DNA from 4 places in the Oceanobacillus sp. FSL W8-0428 genome. Region 4 is predicted to be linked to each of the others. Evidence: riboswitches for the same ligand, from Rfam matches in the RefSeq annotation. Region 4 holds a riboswitch; each other region holds the start of a gene.

Region 1 (4,936 bases), 1.0 Mb from region 4:
AAAAAGTCCTGTAAACAGGACCAAGAAGTTCAAGGCGACGAGCTTTTTCTGAACGGACTTGCGCGTGTTGTGATGACTTCTGTGTTGTCCACAAATGTTTTCGGTGGGACGAGTAATCGCAAAAGCCCTTCGATGGGGCGAGTAATCGCAGTCCCAGTCTCATCGGAAAAAGCTCGTCAACGCACTTCCGCAGGATGCGGTGGCTTCTACGTTGCCCACACGACGTGGGCGTTCTTAGTAGAAGATCCTCTTATCGCCGTGTCATCTTTATTGGACTTTTTGAACATCCTCTTAAAGAAAAAACTTTAAAGTAATAGTCATTATATAGTGTAGTAATGTAAAGGAGCAAAGACTGAAAGAAAATTCATTGTTAATTAGGAGAAACAGTATGGAAGATTTAAGTTTTAAAAAGTTTCTTAAAAGAAGGATGAATTGGTTATATTAATGACAAGTAATGTTTGGAATTTCCATTCTAGAGTAGTGGATGAGTCTAGTACAGGCAAATTATCGTATTTTTAAATCTGATAAAAGAAGGGGATTTAATGGATTATGTAAAAGAATTAAGAAAATTAGTCGGCACCAGACCATTAATTTTACCTGGTTCTGTTGTAATTATGCTTAATAATGATAATCAAATTCTACTTCAGCATAGACATGATGGAGGTTGGGGAGTGCCAGGAGGATTAATGGAACTGGGAGAAAGTCTGGAGGATACAGCAAGAAGAGAAGTGAAAGAGGAAACGGGTCTTACGGTAGGGAGTCTGAAGCTGCTTGATGTATTTTCCGGACCGGACTATTATTTTAAAGTTTCCAACGGTGATGAGCTATATTCCGTGACTGCTGTTTATTTGACCAATGATATACAGGGGGAAATGAATATAGATAAAAATGAATCTATTGATTTTAGATATTTCCATACAGATGATTTACCGGACACTTTAACGTTTGAAGCAAAGAATTATATGAAGCCTTATCTTAACCTTAAAAATAAATGATATAAGGAAAAATGGCATGCATACAATTATTTCAACTGAATTCAGATTATTAAAAACTTCTGCTATCTACGATTAAAAATGTAGATCAAATATTTATGTTAGATAAGGGAATGCTGGTGGAACAAGGAAGTCATCAAACATTGTTATCACAAAAGAGTCATTACTTTAAGCCTATTCAGGCTGATGAATTGGCTGGCAGTAAGTTAGGAAGCTAGGAGATTTAGATTGTTGGAATAAAGCAATAATAAAATAGCGCATAGATTGTAGAAAAGTACCGCTCAGGCTGGCGGGAGTATTCCTTAGTCTGAGCGTTATTTTAAAGTAGTAACTCCATCTTCACTTACTTTGACATTTTGATATGGAAAAACAGTATTTAATATAGAATAAACTATTAGAAAAATAACTTGTGTTAGGAACGTTTGTTTGGTAACCTTGATATAAGGTTGAAAGTTTTGATTTACGATGAACCAAAATGAAACGATACGCTATAATATCTGTTTAGAAAAGTTATCGTTGCCCAAATATTTATGTTTACTCTAGATTAAGGATTTTATAATATTTAATGGCGGAATATTCGAAATGATAAATATATTTTTACTGAGATAGATGAACAATGGAAGACAGTTGAATTAGCCATAATAAAAAAAGATAAAGTAAACTTATCAAAAAGGAGTGTAAACCTATGAAAAAAGAAATTTTGATTTTTCTGCCAGAGAATTATGCAGATTGGGAGGGATCTTATATTTGCTCCGAATTAAATAACCCGAAAACCGGATATGCTGTAAAAACATTATCCCTTAGCAAGAATCCGGTCAAATCAATGGGCGGATTTACTGTTATTCCAGACTACACAATCAATGAAATACCCGAAAATTTTCATATGCTTATTATGGTTGGAGGTACAACCTGGGCGAAACCGCAAAATGAAGTTGTTAAATCAGTAGTAGATATGTGCGTAGAAAAGAAAATCCCGGTTGCAGCAATATGTGATGCTTGCACATTCCTGGCAGACAAAGGATATTTAGACCATATCAAACATACCGGAAATTCAGCTGCTCATTTAATAAAAGGTGCCCCGGGTTACAAAGGCAAAGAGCATTTCATCGAAAAACAGGCCGTTTCAACAAAGGGATTTATTACCGCTAACGGAACAGCTGCAGTTGAGTTTGCGAGAGAAATTCTAAAATACTTTGAGATTATGGAGCAGGCTGAATTGAAAGAATGGTATCAAATGTTTAAAAAAGGGTTTTATACAAGTTGAGGTTGATCTGAAGGTTTTATTTTCAAAAGCAGGTTTTGGTCGCAACAGAGCAAGTATGTTCATTTTAAATTATTTATTAAAAGTCTTCTTTTCCTTTTTGATAGAAGCCTTTTTAATATAAAATTTCCAGGAGAGGGGATGAAAAAAAACAGCACATATTGTATAATAAAAATATCGTATTTAAGCGGTGAAGGAGCGATTTTGCATGAGTAAAGAAGTAAAAGTGACAAATGAAGCTTTAATGCTAGCTATAAAGGAATTAATACAAAAAGTAGATAATCTGGGTTCAAAAGTCACTTCACTGGAAGGGAAGGTAGATAATCTAGATTCAAGAGTTATTTCGCTGGAAGAAAAGGTTGACAAACTGGATCTAAGGGTCACTTCACTGGAAGAAAAAGTAGATAAACTGGATTCAAGGGTTATTTCATTAGAAGAAAAAGTAGACAGACTGGATTCAAGGGTTACTTCATTAGAAGAAAAGGTAGACAAAGTAGATTCTAAATTAGATGTTTTATCAACAGAATTATTATCTACCAGGGCAGACGTGAATATTTTGAAGAAAGCTAAGTGAACATATTTTCCAAATAAAGTAAATTTATTGTTTGATAGAATAATAAATAAATCATAGATTATTTCAAACCATTAGTGTATCTAATATTAGATAGTGCTGTGGTTTTTTGTTGTAGAACAATTAAAGAGTATTCCTGCATAATAATCCTGTAGTAGAGTAACGAACAACTGTATTGTACTTCATTTATGATACAATTGTAAGTAGCCTCATTTGGAACGATTAAAATATTTTTTTAGAAACTTATATATAGTAAAGGTTTATACAAAGGAAGGCGGTCCTATAAATTTTGAACAAGAAAAAAATAGACTATTCCAACCTTATTGCTAATCTGCTTCTTGCCGGCCTCGTAATTGTTAGTGCAGCAGTTATTGTGGCCATCCCCATTATGATAATATATGGCTTATCAAATATCTTAGCAGGCTGGAATCTTATTGAAATACGATTCTTTGATAATATTTTCATTAATATTCTTTATTTTGGCGGCTTGCTTTTTCTTTCTTATCTTGTAGGAATAATTTTTAATCTGTTATATCAGTTTATTCTTAAATTGGCAAAGATGAAAGAAACGAAGAAGGTAATGTTTCTGAGTTATATGGTGCAGCTGCTATGTAGTGTTATTTTTTATAAAAGCTTTATTGAGCCTCTATTTACGAGAATTAATATATCATGGGAAGGAACAGCCATTTTATTCTTCTGCTTGTATTTGTCTGCTTTTGTTATCAGCGAAGATTATAAAATTTTTTCTGATAAAAAAAGCTGACACTATCTTGATTTTAAATCAATTGCAGCAGGATCCCTATATTTTGGGATTACCCTTGACGAATCCAACGCTTCCATGTAAAGTAATCTGTAATTATTCGTATAATTCCATATATTCTTATCCAGAAAGGTGTAGGGACTGGCCCGTTGAAGCCTTAGCAGCAGACACTAATTTGTACTGTGCTAATTCCAGAAGCATTTTTGCTTGAAGATAAGAAGAGATTTTACTATACCAAACCTCTTCTATTTTCAGAAGGGGTTTTTTAATTGGATTATAGAATGAAGATAGCAGGTAGAGAGGAAGGGGTATTCGATGACAATATCAACAGAAACAAAAAATACACGAGCTCCGTTCAGAGCAGATCATGTAGGGAGCTTTCTCCGTCCCCAGCGTTTAAAGGAAGCTCGCGCGCAAAAAGCAAAAGGAGAAATCAGTCCTGAACAATTGCGGCAGATTGAAGATGAGGAAATTATCAAACTGGTAGAGCAGCAGAAGGAAGCCGGTCTTCAATCAGTGACAGATGGCGAGTTTCGCCGTGCCTGGTGGCATTTTGATTTTCTGGAAGGCTTAGATGGTGTAGAAGGTTACACCGCTGAACAAGGTTTACAGTTTACGGGAGTAGAAACCAAAAAGCGGGGTATTAAAGTAACAGGTAAAATTGGTTTCAGTGACCATTATATGCTTGAGCATTATAAATTTCTTCATGGTATTGCCGGAGATGCTGTTGCCAAATTTGCGATTCCAAGTCCGAATATGCTCTTTTTCCGGGCGGATTTTGAAAAGGGTATTTATGAAAGTGATGAAGCAATTATCGATGACCTGGTTACTGCTTATCAAGGAGCCATTCAGGCATTATATGATGAAGGCTGCCGCTACTTACAGCTGGATGATACTTCCTGGGCAACCTTTTTCTCAGAAAAGGGGAGAAACTCTTTGATTGAAAAAGGAAGAGATCCCGAGAAAACAGCGGAATTATGTGCAAGAGCAATTAATGAATCGATTGCAAACAGACCGGATGATATGCTGGTGACGATGCATATTTGCCGGGGAAATTTTCAGTCTACCTATATGTCAAGCGGCGGTTACGAAGCCATGTCAGAAACCATTTTTGGAGGTCTGCAGGTTGATGGACTTTTCCTGGAATTTGATGATGATCGTTCGGGCGGATTTGAACCGCTGCGTCATGTGAACCGCGATGATTTGTATATTGTGCTTGGGCTTATCACTTCTAAATTCAGTGAACTGGAAGATCCAGAGGCTGTTAAAGCAAGAATAGCAGAAGCTGCGGAATATGTACCGTTGAATCAGCTTTGTTTGAGCCCTCAATGCGGGTTTGCTTCCACAGAAGA
Region 2 (4,936 bases), 930 kb from region 4:
ACACATTCCCCGCTTATTGCGGTTTACCATCATGTACATATAGCTTTCTTCATTAATATAAGGTCCCATTGTCCGTGTATCATCACCCAGCGGGTATTTCTCCACCTTAATAACGTCTGCTCCCATGTCGCCTAATACCATAGTGCAATAAGGGCCAGCCAAAACCTGAGATAAATCTACGACTTTCATTCCTTTAAGAGCTTGTTCCAATATATTTCTCTCCTTTGTATATAAACCCCTTAATTAAGAAAAATCTGGTTTCCGTTTTTCTAAAAAAGCCTGAATGCCTTCTGTGTAATCATTTGAGCTGTAAGAGTCTAAGACAAGATTTGCGATATCTTCTGTTTCCTGATTTTCACCATCAATAATTGCCTGGATGACCTGTTTAATTCCTGCATTGGCAACAGGGGATTTTTGAAGCACGCGTTTTACAAATTTATTAACATCCTGCTCGATTTCATCAGGTTTACAGATAAAATCGACAAGGCCGATTTCTTTGCCTTTTTCTGCCGTAATTAATTCTGCTGTATAAAGTAATTTCTTCGCTTGTGATGGTCCAACCAGATTAAATAGACGTTTGGTGCTTGTTAGATTGTAAATAATTCCAATATTGGCTGCTGTAATGCCAAGCTTGCTTCCTTGCGTTGCAAAGCGAAAATCACATGAATTAGCCAGTTCGAGTCCTCCACCGATGGCAAGTGTTTGAATTAATGCTGCTGTCGGTCTGGGAAAGCGATAGAGCTTTTCAATAGCCCCAAGTGCAAAATCGTTATATGCTTTCGCTTTTTCAGCATGAAGGCGGACTTCCAGAAATTCAGAAATATCTGCGCCGGCAGAAAACGCAGTATCATCAACACCTCGAAGGATAAGGAACTTCACTGTTTGATCTTCTTTTAATTCATCTAATAAATCCTCAAGGTGACGGAACATCTCCAGAGAGAAGCAGTTCTTTTTTTCTGGCCGATTAATGACAATGGTTGCAATGGAGCCATTTCTTTCGATATAAAGATAATTAGACATACAAGATAAATCCCTTCGCAAATATTATTTTTGTCAGTATCCAGATATGTATTGATAGAGGTAATGTGAAACTTTATTTGGGGGGAAGTTATTTTTCATCCCCCGCTTAAAATGGGTATAACTTCTTTTTTCTTGAAGTAAGAGTCATACAGCTAGTTGTTAATAGATATTTTAATCCTCCCAGCCGGGGATAATGGAGCCTTCAAATTCTTCTTCAATAAATGCTTTTACTTTATCAGACTGATAAGCATTAACCAGTGTTTCTACGACTGGATCATCTTGATTCTCCGCACGGACCACAATGTAGTTTACATATGGAGAGTTTGTGGATTCCAATAAGATAGCATCATCTTTTGGACTGATTCCGGCCCCTAAAGCAAAGTTCGTATTAATCGCAGCAGCGTCTACTTCACTTAATTGGTTAGGAATCTGTGCAGCGTCTAATTCTACAAATTCCAGCTCGAGCGGATTATCAACAACATCATGAATAGATGCAGTTTCTTTGTTTTCTTCATCCAGTGTAATTAGGCCTGCTTCTTCTAAAATAAATAGAGATCTGCTTCCATTAGACGGATCATTAGGAAGCCCGAATGTTGCGCCTTGAGGGAGATCATCAATATTATCATATGTTTCTGAGTAAACCCCCATTGGATTTAAAATAGTTTCTCGGACTGGTACTAAATCTGTATCATGGTCTTCATTGAATTCATCTAAAAATGGTTTATGCTGATAGCTGTTTGCATCCAAATCACCTTCAGCTAACGTTGTATTTGGCAGTACATAATCAGAGAATACTTTTATTTCTATCTCAAGACCGTCTTCTGCAGCTACCTCTGCAGCAGCTTCTAAAATTTGTTCCTGCGGCCCGGCAGTAACACCGACAACAAGCTTATCTTCACTGAGTGCTTCAGCATTTTCCGCGTTATTGCCGCAGGCAGCAAGTATTCCGGATAATAAAATAACAAATAATAATGCTAATTTCTTCATGTTTTCCACCTCATATTCGTTTTTAAATAAAAAAAGAAAGCCTCTCTTACTTCGAATTAAAGAAAGAGAGGCTTGTCCAATGTACAAATTTCCTCTCTCATCTTCCAAAACGTATCGTTTTGCAGGATTTAGCACCTTTTTATGCATAAACATAAAAGGTTGCCGAGCTTCAACGGGCCAGTCCCTCAGCTACTCTTGATAAGAGATATATGGATTCAATTTTATTATTAAGTAATAACTTAATCTAAATTCTCATTTAAGTCAATACTTTTTTAATTATTATAATTTTATTTGTTTTTAAATAGTATTATTTCTTTTTAAGACACAAATAATTAATATTAAATATGTTAATGGGTAAATAATTGTTATATGGGGTATAGTTCAAATAAGGATATTCATAAATTTATCTGTACAATTATAATAGAAGCGGGGTGTCAATACATGGTACAAGGATATGTAAATTTAAATACTGAAAAAAATAAACAGTGGCTCCAGGAATATGTAGATAATTGGGTGACCTTTTTTAAGAAACAAACAGACACTGGGAAGGTTGCTGATTACATACCGAAATTAGAGGAAGCAGACCCTGATGCTTTAGGTATTACAATTATTGGTAAGGGAGGAATGCAGATCCGTTCAGGAGATTTAAATCACTCCTTCTCCATTCAAAGTATATCCAAGGTTTTAAGTTTTATTGTTGCATGTATTGATAGGGGAATAACTTATATCTTGCAGCGTGTAGATGTAGAGCCGACTGGAGAAGCATTTAATTCCATTATGCATTTGCAGATTAACAATCCGAAGCGCCCTTTTAATCCTTTGGTAAATTCAGGAGCGATTACAGTATCTTCTTTATTAAATGGAAATACATCAGATGAGAAGCTGGAGCCACTATTTAACTTAATGGAAAAAATAATTGGCTACAGACCTGAAATAGATGTAGATGTTTATGTCTCTGAACGAGATACATCGATGCGTAATCGAGCTATCGGTTATTATTTGCTGGAAGAGGGATATTTGGAATCGGATTTAGGGGTAACATTGGAAACTTATTTTAAACAATGCTCTATTAATATTACAACCGATGACTTGGCCCGTATTGGCCTGGTTCTTTCAAACGATGGGATTCATCCTGATACAGAAGAAATAATTATTCCTAAGAACGTAGCTCGAATTGCCAAATCTCTGATGTTAACATGTGGTATGTATGATGCTTCCGGGAAATTTGCCTCCTATGTCGGAATTCCAGCAAAAAGTGGTGTTTCTGGCGGTATTTTAGCAGTTGTACCGCCAAGGGTCCGTAATAATGATTTGCCATTTTTAGATGGCTGCGGTATTGGTGTGTTTGGGCCGGCGTTGGATAAGCAGGGAAATAGTGTTGCAGGAATTAAATTGCTCCGTCATATTGCAAACAGCTGGGATATGAGCGTATTTTAAAGGCTGTATCTTTTCGACAAAAATGGAAGCAGGATAACAACTTTCTACAATTAACTCTTTGCTTATCGGTCTAAGTTGCTTATAATAGAGTTACAGCAAAACACCCTAAACTTATTGTATACCGTTTAGGGTGTTAATTGGGAAGAGCTTATTTTTTAAGTCGACGCGAGATGAATGGGGTGAAAAACGATTGGTACGTGTATTATTTGTTTGTTTAGGTAATATTTGCCGTTCCCCTATGGCAGAAGCGATATTCAGGGATCTTGTAAAGAAAGAGCAGCTGGTAGATAGCGTGCAGGTTGATTCTTGCGGGACAGGAGATTGGCATCTCGGACAATCACCCCACCCGGGAACAAAGGAAATACTTGACCAGCAGGGCATTTCCTATGATGGAATGGAATCAAGACTGCTTACAGCAGATGATTTTAATCAATTTGATTACCTGGTTGCAATGGATCAGAATAATTATAATACGCTTATCGGGTCTAACCACCATGAGGGAACAGCGATTGTGAAATTAATGGAGTTTGTGGAGGACATAGAAGAAGATGATATTCCTGATCCATATTACACAGGAGATTTCGGACAGACGTATCGGTTAGTTTCAGATGGCTGTTACGGATTACTTCAATTTTTAAAAGAAAAGCATCATTTAAATTAAAGGAGAGATAATAATGGGAAAACGTAAAATTATTTTAGGTGTCGTTGCAGGAGCAGTTATTGGAGGAGCAGCATCATTATTTGATAAAGAAGCACGCAGTTATGCATGCGGAAAAGTAAAAGATATGAAAGCTGCATCATCTTATTATATCAGCAATCCTTCCGAAGCAATTCAAGGCCTGCAAAAAACAGTGGATAAGGTGAATCATGTTTTTGAAAGTGGATCTTCTAATGCTATGAACGCTTTAGAGCAAGTGGAGCAAACATTAGATAAAGTTACGAATAAATATTCAGGTAAAGCAATAGATTAATACAGGATGTTCAAAAGTAAGGGTTGATGGAAGGATAAGAATGTAAAAAAATAAAATGTTACCTTTATTTCGTATTGAGATAAAGATTTTAACATCTCCCTTCTCCTTTTTTGAACAAGCTGTTTTAAAGAGGAAGCTCACCAAGCAAGAAGGGCAGGTGGATCGGCATTCGAAACCTTCAGGGTATAGGCAAGGATTTTTGGAGACGTTATGGAGAAGTCGAGGTGTTTGGACTGGCAGCTCAGCTTTCTTATTTCTTTATATTGTCTTTATTTCCTTTTTTAATTTTCTTACTTAATCTAATTCCATACCTGCCGATTGATATGGGTTTGATTTTGGAAACAATTGGAGACTTCGCACCTGAGCAAGTGATGGGGCTTATTACAACAAATTTGCAATCATTAACTGTTCAAAACGGCGGTCTGCTTTCCATCAGTATTATTGGAACCTTATGGGCAGCGTCCAATGGTGTCAATGCAATTACCAGAGCATTTAACCACGCTTACGGGATTAAGACAGAC
Region 3 (4,936 bases), 1.4 Mb from region 4:
CCTGGGAGAAGAGCCGGGACTTTTTTGAGTAAAGTTTTGTTTTTATTTTTTTTCGTCATCCTGCAATGCTTGTTCAATATCTGCTATCAAATCCCCGGCATCTTCAATTCCCACCGAGAAACGAAGAAGATCATTACCAATTCCCCGGCTGTTTCTTTCTTCTTCCGGCATATCAGCGTGTGTTTGTGTAGTGGGATAGGTAATAAAGCTTTCTACACCGCCCAGACTTTCGGCAAATACAATTAAGTTTAGATTAGCTAAAAAGGACCTTACCTGATCGGCATCTGCTAAACAAAAAGAAAGCATACCGCCTTTATTAGGATAATAAACCCGGCGGATTGCCGGATGCTTTTGCAAGTAATCCGCAACTTTCTGTGCATTTTCCTCATGACGCTGCATGCGAAGTGCAAGTGTTTTTAACCCTCTGACAAGAAGCCAGCAGTCTGATGCAGATAATGTTGCGCCGGAAGCGTTATGCATTTCAAATATTTTTTCAGACAGAGCTGGACTTTTTGTAACCACAATACCTGCCAGTACATCGTTATGACCGCCGATATATTTTGTTGCGCTATGAACAACAATATCTGCACCCAGTGTAATAGGCTGCTGCAGATAAGGGGTCAAAAATGTATTATCGACAATTAGCAGCAAATTATGTTTTTTTGCCAGTTTTGAGTATTTTTCAATATCTACTTCTTGCAGTAAAGGATTTGTTGGCGTCTCTAAAAATATCGCTTTCGTATTTTCGTTAATACATCGTTCTGTTTTCGAGATATCTTGACATTCATCATAGGTTACAGAAATATTATATGCTTTTTCAAAATGATCAAAAATTCGATAAGTACCACCATAAATATCTTTTGTTGCAATAAGATGATCGCCATGACGAAAAAGGGAGGAGAGGATTAATTGAATAGCAGCCATCCCTGAACTGCAGGCAAAAGAAGCATCCCCTTCTTCCAGTTTTGCAAATCCATCCTCTAATACGGACCTTGTTGGATTTTTGGTACGGGAATAATCATAACCGGTAGAATGACCGATGCCTTGATGCTGATATGCTGTTGACATATAAATAGGCGGATTTATTGCTCCTGTACGTTCATCTGTTTTGTTACCTAGCTGTACTAACGCAGTTTCTAATTTTTTCATCTTTCATTCAGCCTCCTTAGAAATAAAAAAACCTTCTTATTTTAGGAATAAGAAGGGTATAACATCCGTATCATACGCTTCTTATCTTTAAAGGGATAGACCCTTCTGGAATTAGCACCTTGCTATGACAAGCTGGTTGCTGAGACATCATCGGGCCAGTCCCTCCGTCTCTCTGGATAAGAATTAAAATTTTATTCATTTATAATTACGTTTACTGTACAAGAGCCAGGAAAAAAAATCAAGTTTTATTTTGGAGAATATTCAAAAGCAGACTTCAGTCATACCAAGCTTTTACTCTATAGAATAATGAAGAGCAGGAAATAAGAATTCAAAAAAACGCGAAAAGTATTTGAAAAGGTATGAGATGAAGATTACAATAGTAGTGTTAGTATTTATTTGAATAATGTATTGCAAATTAGACACTCAATTAAAAAGATTATGAAGGTCTGAAATAAAAAGGGTGAAAAAGCAACAGTATGAAAATATATTAAAAAAGGAAGAAGATATATGCGTAAAAAAAAGCTATTATTGGTTAACATTTGTATGTTAACAGGATGTATCATTATCGTCGGTATCGGGATTTATAATGAAAATCGCTCCACACAATACCAGATGGAGCTGAATACCCGGGTCGGAGAAGCTGCAAATGGACAAACTGGCGAAAGTGTAGAGCTTTTTACAACTTCATGGGAGAATAAATTGTTATCAAATAATCAGCAAATTTATCAGACTGTCGATTTAAATAATCATCATAATTCTCAAGATGATGAAGTAGAGGTACAGGAAGATACAAACACGGCTCAAGAAACAGAAATTCAGGACGAAGCTTATGCAGTACAAGAAACAGAAGTGAAAAGTGAAACTTATTCAACTTCTGAGGAAGAACCTTCTTCCCAAATAACAAAAGGTGAAAGCAATCAAGCACAAACTGAAGAGAAAGAGCAAAGTAATAATTATTCCAATGAAAGAAACACTGCCGGTGGTGAAGCGAATAATTCAAAGGAAAAAACAGAAGCAGATCGTTATCAAAGCTCATCAGCATCTGGCAGCAAGATACACTCTGATGAAAATAAAAAGCCTTCTGATTCTAGTGGCTCTAAATCCGAAGATACAGAAGATACTGTAAAAGAAAATAATAATCCACCAGAAAATACAGAGGACAATCCAGACAAAGATAGCGACAAAGAAGAAGGCACAGGAGGTAAAGAACCTGAGCCGGGAAAAGATGAAGAAGATTTAGATGAAGAGGACAATGAAGAAGTAAATGAAGATACAGAAGATACTTCTGATCAGGAACCGGATAATGATGAATCTAAAGATGATGACAACAAGAGCGTAGCAACGGTTTACTCTGAGTAAATAATTATATACTATGTTTTTTTTAAATCTGAATATAATCGAAAACAAAAAAAGACAAAAAGAGATTTTTTAAAGAAATTACAATGAATATTAGCCTATTTCAACAAAATTTGATATTATATTAATTGCAGTAACTATTTATATGGATAGTTCGTTATTACATTAAATTTGATTTATGGAAGATAGAAAGGAAGGAAGATGAATTATGAGTAAACCAAAAGTAGTTGTGCTTGGTGCAGGCTATGCCGGATTAGTTGCCACAAGACGTTTAACTCAACAGCTGTCTCCTGAAGAAGCTGAAATTGTTTTAATTAACAAACATAATTATCACTATGAAAGTACATGGTTACATGAGGTTGCAGCGGGTACTATTAACCCGAATCAGGCACGTTTTATGCTTACAGATGTTGTTAACCCTAAGCGTGTCCGTCTAATTTACGATACAGTAACAGAAGTGAAACGCGAAGATAAACGTGTTGTTCTTGAAAACAGCGAAGTAGCTTATGATTATCTTGTATTTGCTTTAGGGTTTGTTTCTAATACATTTGGCATTCCAGGAATGGAAGAGCATGCATATGCGATTACTGACATAGATTCCAGCCGTTTGATCGCTGAACATATCGAATATCAGTTTGCTCAATACTCTTCAAGCGAAGAAAAACGCGATGAACAAATTTCAATCGTAGTCGGCGGTGGTGGTTTTACAGGTATTGAATTCGTTGGGGAACTCGCTGATAAAGTACCCGAGCTATGTAAAAAATATGATATTGACCGCAGTAAAGCAAGAATCATTAATGTAGAAGCTGCGCCATCTATTTTACCTATGTTTGATGAAGATTTGGTTTCTTACGGAAAACAATCTTTAGAAAATCGTGGTGTTGAATTCCGCATCGGTACCCCAATTAAAGAATGTACTGAAGAAGGATTTGTGGTTGGTGAAGACAATGAATTAATTAAAGCTGGTACAGTAGTATGGACTGGTGGAGTAACTGGTAACCCGGTATTAGCTGAATCGGGATTTGAATTATTTAGAGGAAAAGTAAATGTTGGACTGGATTTACGTCCGGAGGGTGAAGAAAATATCTTTATTCTTGGAGATTGCTCTTGGACAATGGATCCAGAATCTGGAAGACCATTTCCTCCAACAGGTCAGTTAGCTGTTCAAGAAGGAGCAAAAGCTGCTGACAACATTGTTGCCTTGATTCGCGATGAAGTTGTTACTGATTTTGTTTACTCTAATAAAGGAACAGTTGCATCTCTTGGTTTATCTGATGGTATCGGAAACGTACTTGACGGTAAAAAACTAAGCGGTAAAGCAGCGGCAGCAATGAAGAAAGTTGTTGATGACCGTTCTCTATTCTTAGTTGGCGGTGCAAAAACGTTACTTAAAAAAGGTAAATTCCGTCCGTTCTAAATAATAGGAAGTCATCCTAATCGTTGTATTCGATAAAATACTCCACAGGAGGTAAAAAATATGAAGAATTTCTTTTGCTATGTTTTGCTTGCTTTGACAGCACTGGTAGGTTACCGTGTTGCAAGTGAGTATTTAGAAGATAACAGGGACTTTAGATAAGTTTGAAAAATTGTCAGGATATATTCCTGGCAATTTTTTTATGGTTTTTAGTATAGATAGTGTTCTTCATTTACGAAACAATAATTCCAGATTTATTCACTGTATAGAAATAAAACATCCCAAACATAATAATACTTAAGGGGTGTGTCATGATGCGAATTTCTGTACTGCTATTGATATTTTTATTTCTTATATTTCCTCATACATCGCATGCTTCTGTCATGGAGCTTTACGATGAACAGAATGATTCTTGGCTTATTGATTTAAAACCTTATATATTTGAAATGGATGAGGCACTATTAAATTGGAATAACATTCAGTCCTTAACAAAGTATATGCAGGAAAAGGTCTATAAAAAGCCGAAAAACGCTTATATTAATAAAAATGGGGAAATTGTAAAAGAAAAACATGGGTATGCGCTGGAAGTAAACCAATTTCATACATTGATTAATGAATTTTACTATAGCGGAATGGATAACAGGCGGTTGCAAGTACCGAAACAAAAGATCCCGGCACGTGTTAGTGCAGAACTTTTAAAAGAAATTAAAGAGCACGAGTTAAATCGCTTTACAACCAGATTCAGGAAAGGAAATATAGAAAGAACACGTAATATTGAGCTTGCTGCAGATGCGATTAATAATACAGTCATTTTCCCCGGTGAGTACTTTTCTTTTAATGAAGTTGTGGGGGAAAGAACAAGAGAAAGAGGCTATCTTCCTGCCCCGGTTATTGTAAAAGGGGAATTTAGTGAGGATATTGGCGGAGGTATTTGTCAGGTATCATCGACATTATTTAATGCAGTAGATCTTCAAGGAATTGAAATAACGGAACGCTACGCACACAGCAGGGAGGTCC
Region 4 (4,936 bases):
GTGGCCAGATGGTCTGTATTATTATAGTCAATAACACGCCATTTGCCGTTTTCACAGGAAAATTTTGTGACTGATGTATTCTTCAGAAATGTAATCCCTGTGCCCAGCTTTCCTTCTGAAATCACAGCTAAGAGGCTATTGATTAATGCACCATGAGAAACAATTAAAACACGTTCATCCGGATAGCTCTCGCAAACCTCCTCTAATCCCTTCATTCCTCTGGCTTTTAAATGTTCAAAGGACTCGACATTCGGAATATGATCACGATTAGGGAAGTAACGGTTTCTGTCCTCTATTGTCATGCCCTCGGCATCTCCATAAGCGCGCTCAACAAAAGCCTTCATTTCATGCAGGGGAAGCTGCAATTCCTGATTAATGATTTCTGCTGTTACCTTTGCACGCGCTAAAGGACTGGTAATTAATACTGTCGGTTCAAATAGTTTTGCGGCCGTGCAGCAAACTCCAGCTTGTAATTTCCCAGTTTCATTTAAAGGGATATCTGTCTTTCCCTGAATTCTTTTCTCTTTATTCCAATTTGTTTCTCCATGCCGTATCATACAAATCTCCGTCAAATCCATTTCCCCACTTTCGAACTATTTTTCTTCTTGTACTTATTCTAGCACTATTTCTATCTTTATATCTATTAACATGTATTCACTTCAGACAGGTCTTTCTTCTTCACAAAGAAAAAGGCTCAAGGGTTCCAATCCCCCTCGGCCTTTTTCCAATTTCATCTATTTTTCCATACAATGTGATAACGCCTGCTGTTCATTTTCTATACGTTTGTTTATTCTCCCCAAATCTCTTTTGCCACATCCACGATATATTTCAGTTTGTTCCACTGCTCTTCCTCCGTTAAAAGATTCCCATGATGGGTCGAAGCAAATCCGCATTGAGGACTGATGCATAATTGATTAAACGGAACATATTTGGATGCTTCTTCTACTCTTGCTTTAATATTTTCTTTATTCTCCAGCTCACCATGCTTGGAAGTAAACACACCCAGCACTACGCGAGGTCCCCCATTTGGAATGTAATCAAGCGGCTCAAAGCCGCCTGAACGGTCATCGTCATATTCTAAGAAGAATCCATCTACTTTTTCTTTTGCAAATAAGGTTGGAGCTATTTTCGCATAGCTTCCTTCAAACGCCCATTTCGAACGATAGTTTCCGCGGCATAAATGTGTTGTAATTGTTAAGTCTTCCGGTTTATCCTCCAGTACACTGTTTAATACATACAGAGCTAAATCAATAAAATACTGACGATCCTTCCCGTCTTCTGTTGTCGGGAAGTTCTCTACATTTAATCCTGCAATATAAACATCATCCAGCTGCAGATAGCGGCAGCCTGCATCATAAAAAGCTTTTATTGCATCACGGTAAGTTTGAATCACATCTTCTGCATATTCTGCCAGGTTAGGATAAACTTCTGGATTTAGTATTCCTTTTCCAAATAATTGATTCGGGCTTGGAATCGTTTGTTTAGCAATAGCGCGATCACCGACGATTTCTTTAAATTCCACAAATTCCTTCACATGTGGATGATCTGGGTTAAAGGAAACCTTTCCTGTTACACGCACATTATAGCGTTCTGTTTCCTCTCCAACAAATTTAAATCCCGTCTCTGGCACATATCCTTCAACCCCATTTAAATGCTCCTGGAAATCTGTATGCCAGAAGCGGCGTCTGAATTCCCCATCCGTAACAGCCTGTAAACCGACTTCAATCTGTTTATCAACTATACGCTTGATTTCTTCCGTTTCAATTTGATGAAGCTCTTCTTTAGAAACAGTTCCTTCTTGAAAATTCTTTCTTGCCTGATGGATACGCTCCGGGCGTAATAAACTTCCTACATGATCTGCGCGAAATGGTGCTTTTACTGCAGTTTTTGTCATTTTATCTCTTCTCCTTTTTTACTTTTTCATATATTATTATTTATTATGGCAAAATTGCAAAGGCGCGGACTGGAAAACCGCTTGCTTTTTCAGGTTTCGGACTAATATTAAAAATTACCGCTCCTTTTGCAGGCAATTGATCCAGATTTGTTAACAGCTCGACCTGAAAGGTATCCTGCTCCAGCACATAATACTCACCGATTAAAGAGCCGTTTTTCTGGGCATCAATTGCCGCATCGGTATCAAATGTTTCATGACCTACTGCTTTAATCTTCCTTTCCTCAAATAAGAATTTTAAAGCATCCAGCCCCCATCCGGGCAGGTGATTATTTCCGTGTTCATCCTTATTCTCGAAAGCCTTTTTGTCGGGCCAGCGTTTACTCCAATCTGTCCGCAATGCTACAAAAGTACCTTCTTCAATTTTCCCATGGAGCTCTTCAAATTCTAAAATATCTTCCACTGTCAAAATATAATCATGGTTTTTCAAAGCTGCTTCTGACTTATCAATTACAACTAGCGAAAGGACAACCTCTTTCAGTTCCAATTCCTCTAAAAAGCGCTGATCACGGACAAAATGAATTGGTGCATCAATATGCGTGCCATATTGTCCTGAAAAACTGAACTGTTGTGCCAAAAACCCATCATCGTGTGTATATAATGTTTCAAACTCAGCATCTTTAAATGCTGAAAAATGAGGAGATTCAGGACCAAATGTATGTGTTAAATCCACCCATTTTTTGGATTTAAGTATTTCTAATGCCTGCAATAATTCATTTTCTTTTATCACCGTCACTATAACCAACCCCCAAAAACATATTTTAAGCTTTTGTTTTATATTCTGTAATATGCTCCTGCAACGTTTCGTCTTCTCCAAATAAGAAATGCTTATGCATATCTGGAGAATATTTCGAATTAATAGTTTCTATTCCTACAGCCTCTGCAACAGCACGCAGCATTGCCGGGGAAGCTCCACAGCATAATCCAATATAACTAACACCGATGCTATGGGCTTTTTTTGCCCATTCTGCCAGTTCATAACGATTATGATAAAGCGGGTCCAGAGAAGTCGGGAATGTTGTTTCTGTCGGTAAATGGCAGCTGCATCCTCCGTCCGGCAGGTTAAAGAAAGTAGGATTTTCTTCTGTTGTCCGATAAGGAATTGGCAGTGCTCCTACATATCCATCCACACTTTCACGGATTTTCTCTAAATATGGCTGCATGGTATCCGGTCCGCGGAAACAGTTCATTCCGACAACCAGTGCTCCGTTATCTTCTAAAATTTTACATGACTCTTCAACTGTGTAACCGTCACGTAAAATATTTTCACCCATTAATCCTAGTGTAATTACTGCCGGTAAATCATATTTTTTTATTTCCTCTAAAGCAATCAGTGCTTCTTCATGATAGTAAAAGGTCTCCCCGTTAATATAGTCAACATCTTCATCCTTACACCATGAAACCATTTCATTAAACATCGCTCTCACTTTATCCTTTGATTCCTGATCCTCTGGATTAAAGATATTTGTATTAGAGATATTTCCAGCAACCAGAGCTTCTTCAACCGGATGCTCTTTTGCCACTTCCTTCGCTAATTTAATCGCATTTCTGTTTAAAGGCTCCAGCAGATCTTCTTTACCAATGATACGCATTTTTTCACGATGCGCGTTATATGTAAATGCCAGCACCACATCAGATCCTGCTTTCATGTAATCACGGTAGACTGCTTTTAATGTCTCTGGATTATCCAGTGCTACCTCCGGCACAAAAGATCCAGCCTGCAGGTATCCTCTACGCTCTAATTCAAATAAATATCCCTCCCCTGCAATTACTGTTCCCTGCTTTAAACGTTCTTCCAAACTTCTTTTCGTCATCTTTAAATTCCTCCTAAACTTATTTACTTGTATTATTTAACTGCCGATAAGCTGTTATTGAATCGAAAAAAACCTCTTCTTATCAGTAAGAAGAGGTTTTTGAGTACGTCATCAATGTCTCCTCTTATCTGCTAGCTAAATGCTACTGGAATTGGCACAGTTCTTTTATAAGTCTGTTGCCGAGGCTTCAAAGGGCCAGTCCCTCCACCTCTCTGGATAAGAAAATGTATTGCTATTTATTTGTTGTAAATAACTATATATGTATTCGAATTCCATGTCAATAAGAAATTTTTAAAATATTTCAGCAAGTTTTACCCTTGCGTTGAATTATTCTATTGAATACTTCATATACTGGATAGACACATTTCATACACATTCGGTTTTCTATTTAGATCAAAGTATATGTTTAACCTTATTAATAAAAGGGGTATATTATTTTTATACAAAAAAATTCATAAATTGTTCAAAAAGTATAGACACGTTTGGAAAATAAGCATATAATACACATTAGTTCTTAAAAAAATTATAAATCATATTGAATTTTCTTATCAATATTGGTATAATTAAATTTTTCACTTCAAAAAATTCAAATCTATAAATATAATATACGGAAGGGGGGCGTAGATGTTGAATAGATATTTGATTATCGCTTTAATGATTGTCAGTTTGCCAATGACACACTTATTCATAGACGCACATCACAGCTACGTTCTCGCCGAACAGGATATACTGGTTGACCATCAGGCTTCACATGACTTAGGATTGGGCAGCGGAAGCGATCAGCCGGATAAATCATTTATAACAAATCCAGCTTTAGTCATTACCTTATTCTTATTGGGCAGTCAATGTTTATTTACAACAGTTGTCAGAGCTGTCCGTACAAAACAGCTGCTGAACCCTGTTTTCTATCAATCCAATTTCGTTGTTTAATCCTCTTTTGAGCAAAATATAAAATTAAAAGAGGAGGCTAATAAAATGATGATTTTTAGATTAATCGTTATCGGATTCTTTTCATTGACTGCATTGTCTGTATTCACTTATCAAGGTGTTGAGGTGTTTCATGCAGTTGCCGATATATTCAGAGCAAGATCATAAATTGTAACCATTTATACGGTAAAGGTTTTTCATCCCATGATACAAAAAAGGGAGTCTATGATATAAATTCATGGAC

The links. Region 4 has a riboswitch for S-adenosylmethionine ahead of MKY30_RS10150 (homocysteine S-methyltransferase family protein). Riboswitches for the same ligand answer to the same signal wherever they lie in the genome.
Region 1: another riboswitch for S-adenosylmethionine. It lies ahead of MKY30_RS15335 (5-methyltetrahydropteroyltriglutamate--homocysteine S-methyltransferase); the one in region 4 lies ahead of MKY30_RS10150 (homocysteine S-methyltransferase family protein).
Region 2: another riboswitch for S-adenosylmethionine. It lies ahead of MKY30_RS14780 (MetQ/NlpA family ABC transporter substrate-binding protein); the one in region 4 lies ahead of MKY30_RS10150 (homocysteine S-methyltransferase family protein).
Region 3: another riboswitch for S-adenosylmethionine. It lies ahead of MKY30_RS17070 (methionine biosynthesis PLP-dependent protein); the one in region 4 lies ahead of MKY30_RS10150 (homocysteine S-methyltransferase family protein).

Annotation. Positions count from the first base shown of each region.
Region 1 covers NZ_JBBORB010000001.1:3,215,518-3,220,453, forward strand. The annotation lists gene MKY30_RS15310 (ClbS/DfsB family four-helix bundle protein) at 1-14, shown strand, start outside; gene MKY30_RS15315 (NUDIX hydrolase) at 543-995, shown strand; gene MKY30_RS15320 (type 1 glutamine amidotransferase family protein) at 1,678-2,256, shown strand; gene MKY30_RS15325 (hypothetical protein) at 2,462-2,827, shown strand; gene MKY30_RS15330 (hypothetical protein) at 3,114-3,587, shown strand; SAM riboswitch class I at 3,702-3,804, shown strand; gene MKY30_RS15335 (5-methyltetrahydropteroyltriglutamate--homocysteine S-methyltransferase) at 3,900-4,936, shown strand, end outside.
Region 2 covers NZ_JBBORB010000001.1:3,106,681-3,111,616, forward strand. The annotation lists gene MKY30_RS14770 (CaiB/BaiF CoA transferase family protein) at 1-210, opposite strand, end outside; gene MKY30_RS14775 (enoyl-CoA hydratase/isomerase family protein) at 244-1,020, opposite strand; gene MKY30_RS14780 (MetQ/NlpA family ABC transporter substrate-binding protein) at 1,192-2,007, opposite strand; SAM riboswitch class I at 2,102-2,212, opposite strand; gene MKY30_RS14785 (glutaminase) at 2,449-3,444, shown strand; gene MKY30_RS14790 (low molecular weight protein-tyrosine-phosphatase) at 3,635-4,105, shown strand; gene MKY30_RS14795 (YtxH domain-containing protein) at 4,119-4,415, shown strand; gene MKY30_RS14800 (YhjD/YihY/BrkB family envelope integrity protein) at 4,583-4,936, shown strand, end outside.
Region 3 covers NZ_JBBORB010000001.1:3,580,265-3,585,200, forward strand. The annotation lists gene MKY30_RS17070 (methionine biosynthesis PLP-dependent protein) at 43-1,149, opposite strand; SAM riboswitch class I at 1,228-1,332, opposite strand; gene MKY30_RS17075 (hypothetical protein) at 1,657-2,508, shown strand; gene MKY30_RS17080 (NAD(P)/FAD-dependent oxidoreductase) at 2,714-3,922, shown strand; gene MKY30_RS17085 (VanW family protein) at 4,231-4,936, shown strand, end outside.
Region 4 covers NZ_JBBORB010000001.1:2,177,226-2,182,161, reverse strand. The annotation lists gene MKY30_RS10165 (histidine phosphatase family protein) at 1-578, opposite strand, end outside; gene MKY30_RS10160 (5-methyltetrahydropteroyltriglutamate--homocysteine S-methyltransferase) at 788-1,894, opposite strand; gene MKY30_RS10155 (cyclase family protein) at 1,938-2,690, opposite strand; gene MKY30_RS10150 (homocysteine S-methyltransferase family protein) at 2,713-3,765, opposite strand; SAM riboswitch class I at 3,887-3,988, opposite strand; gene MKY30_RS10145 (hypothetical protein) at 4,390-4,695, shown strand.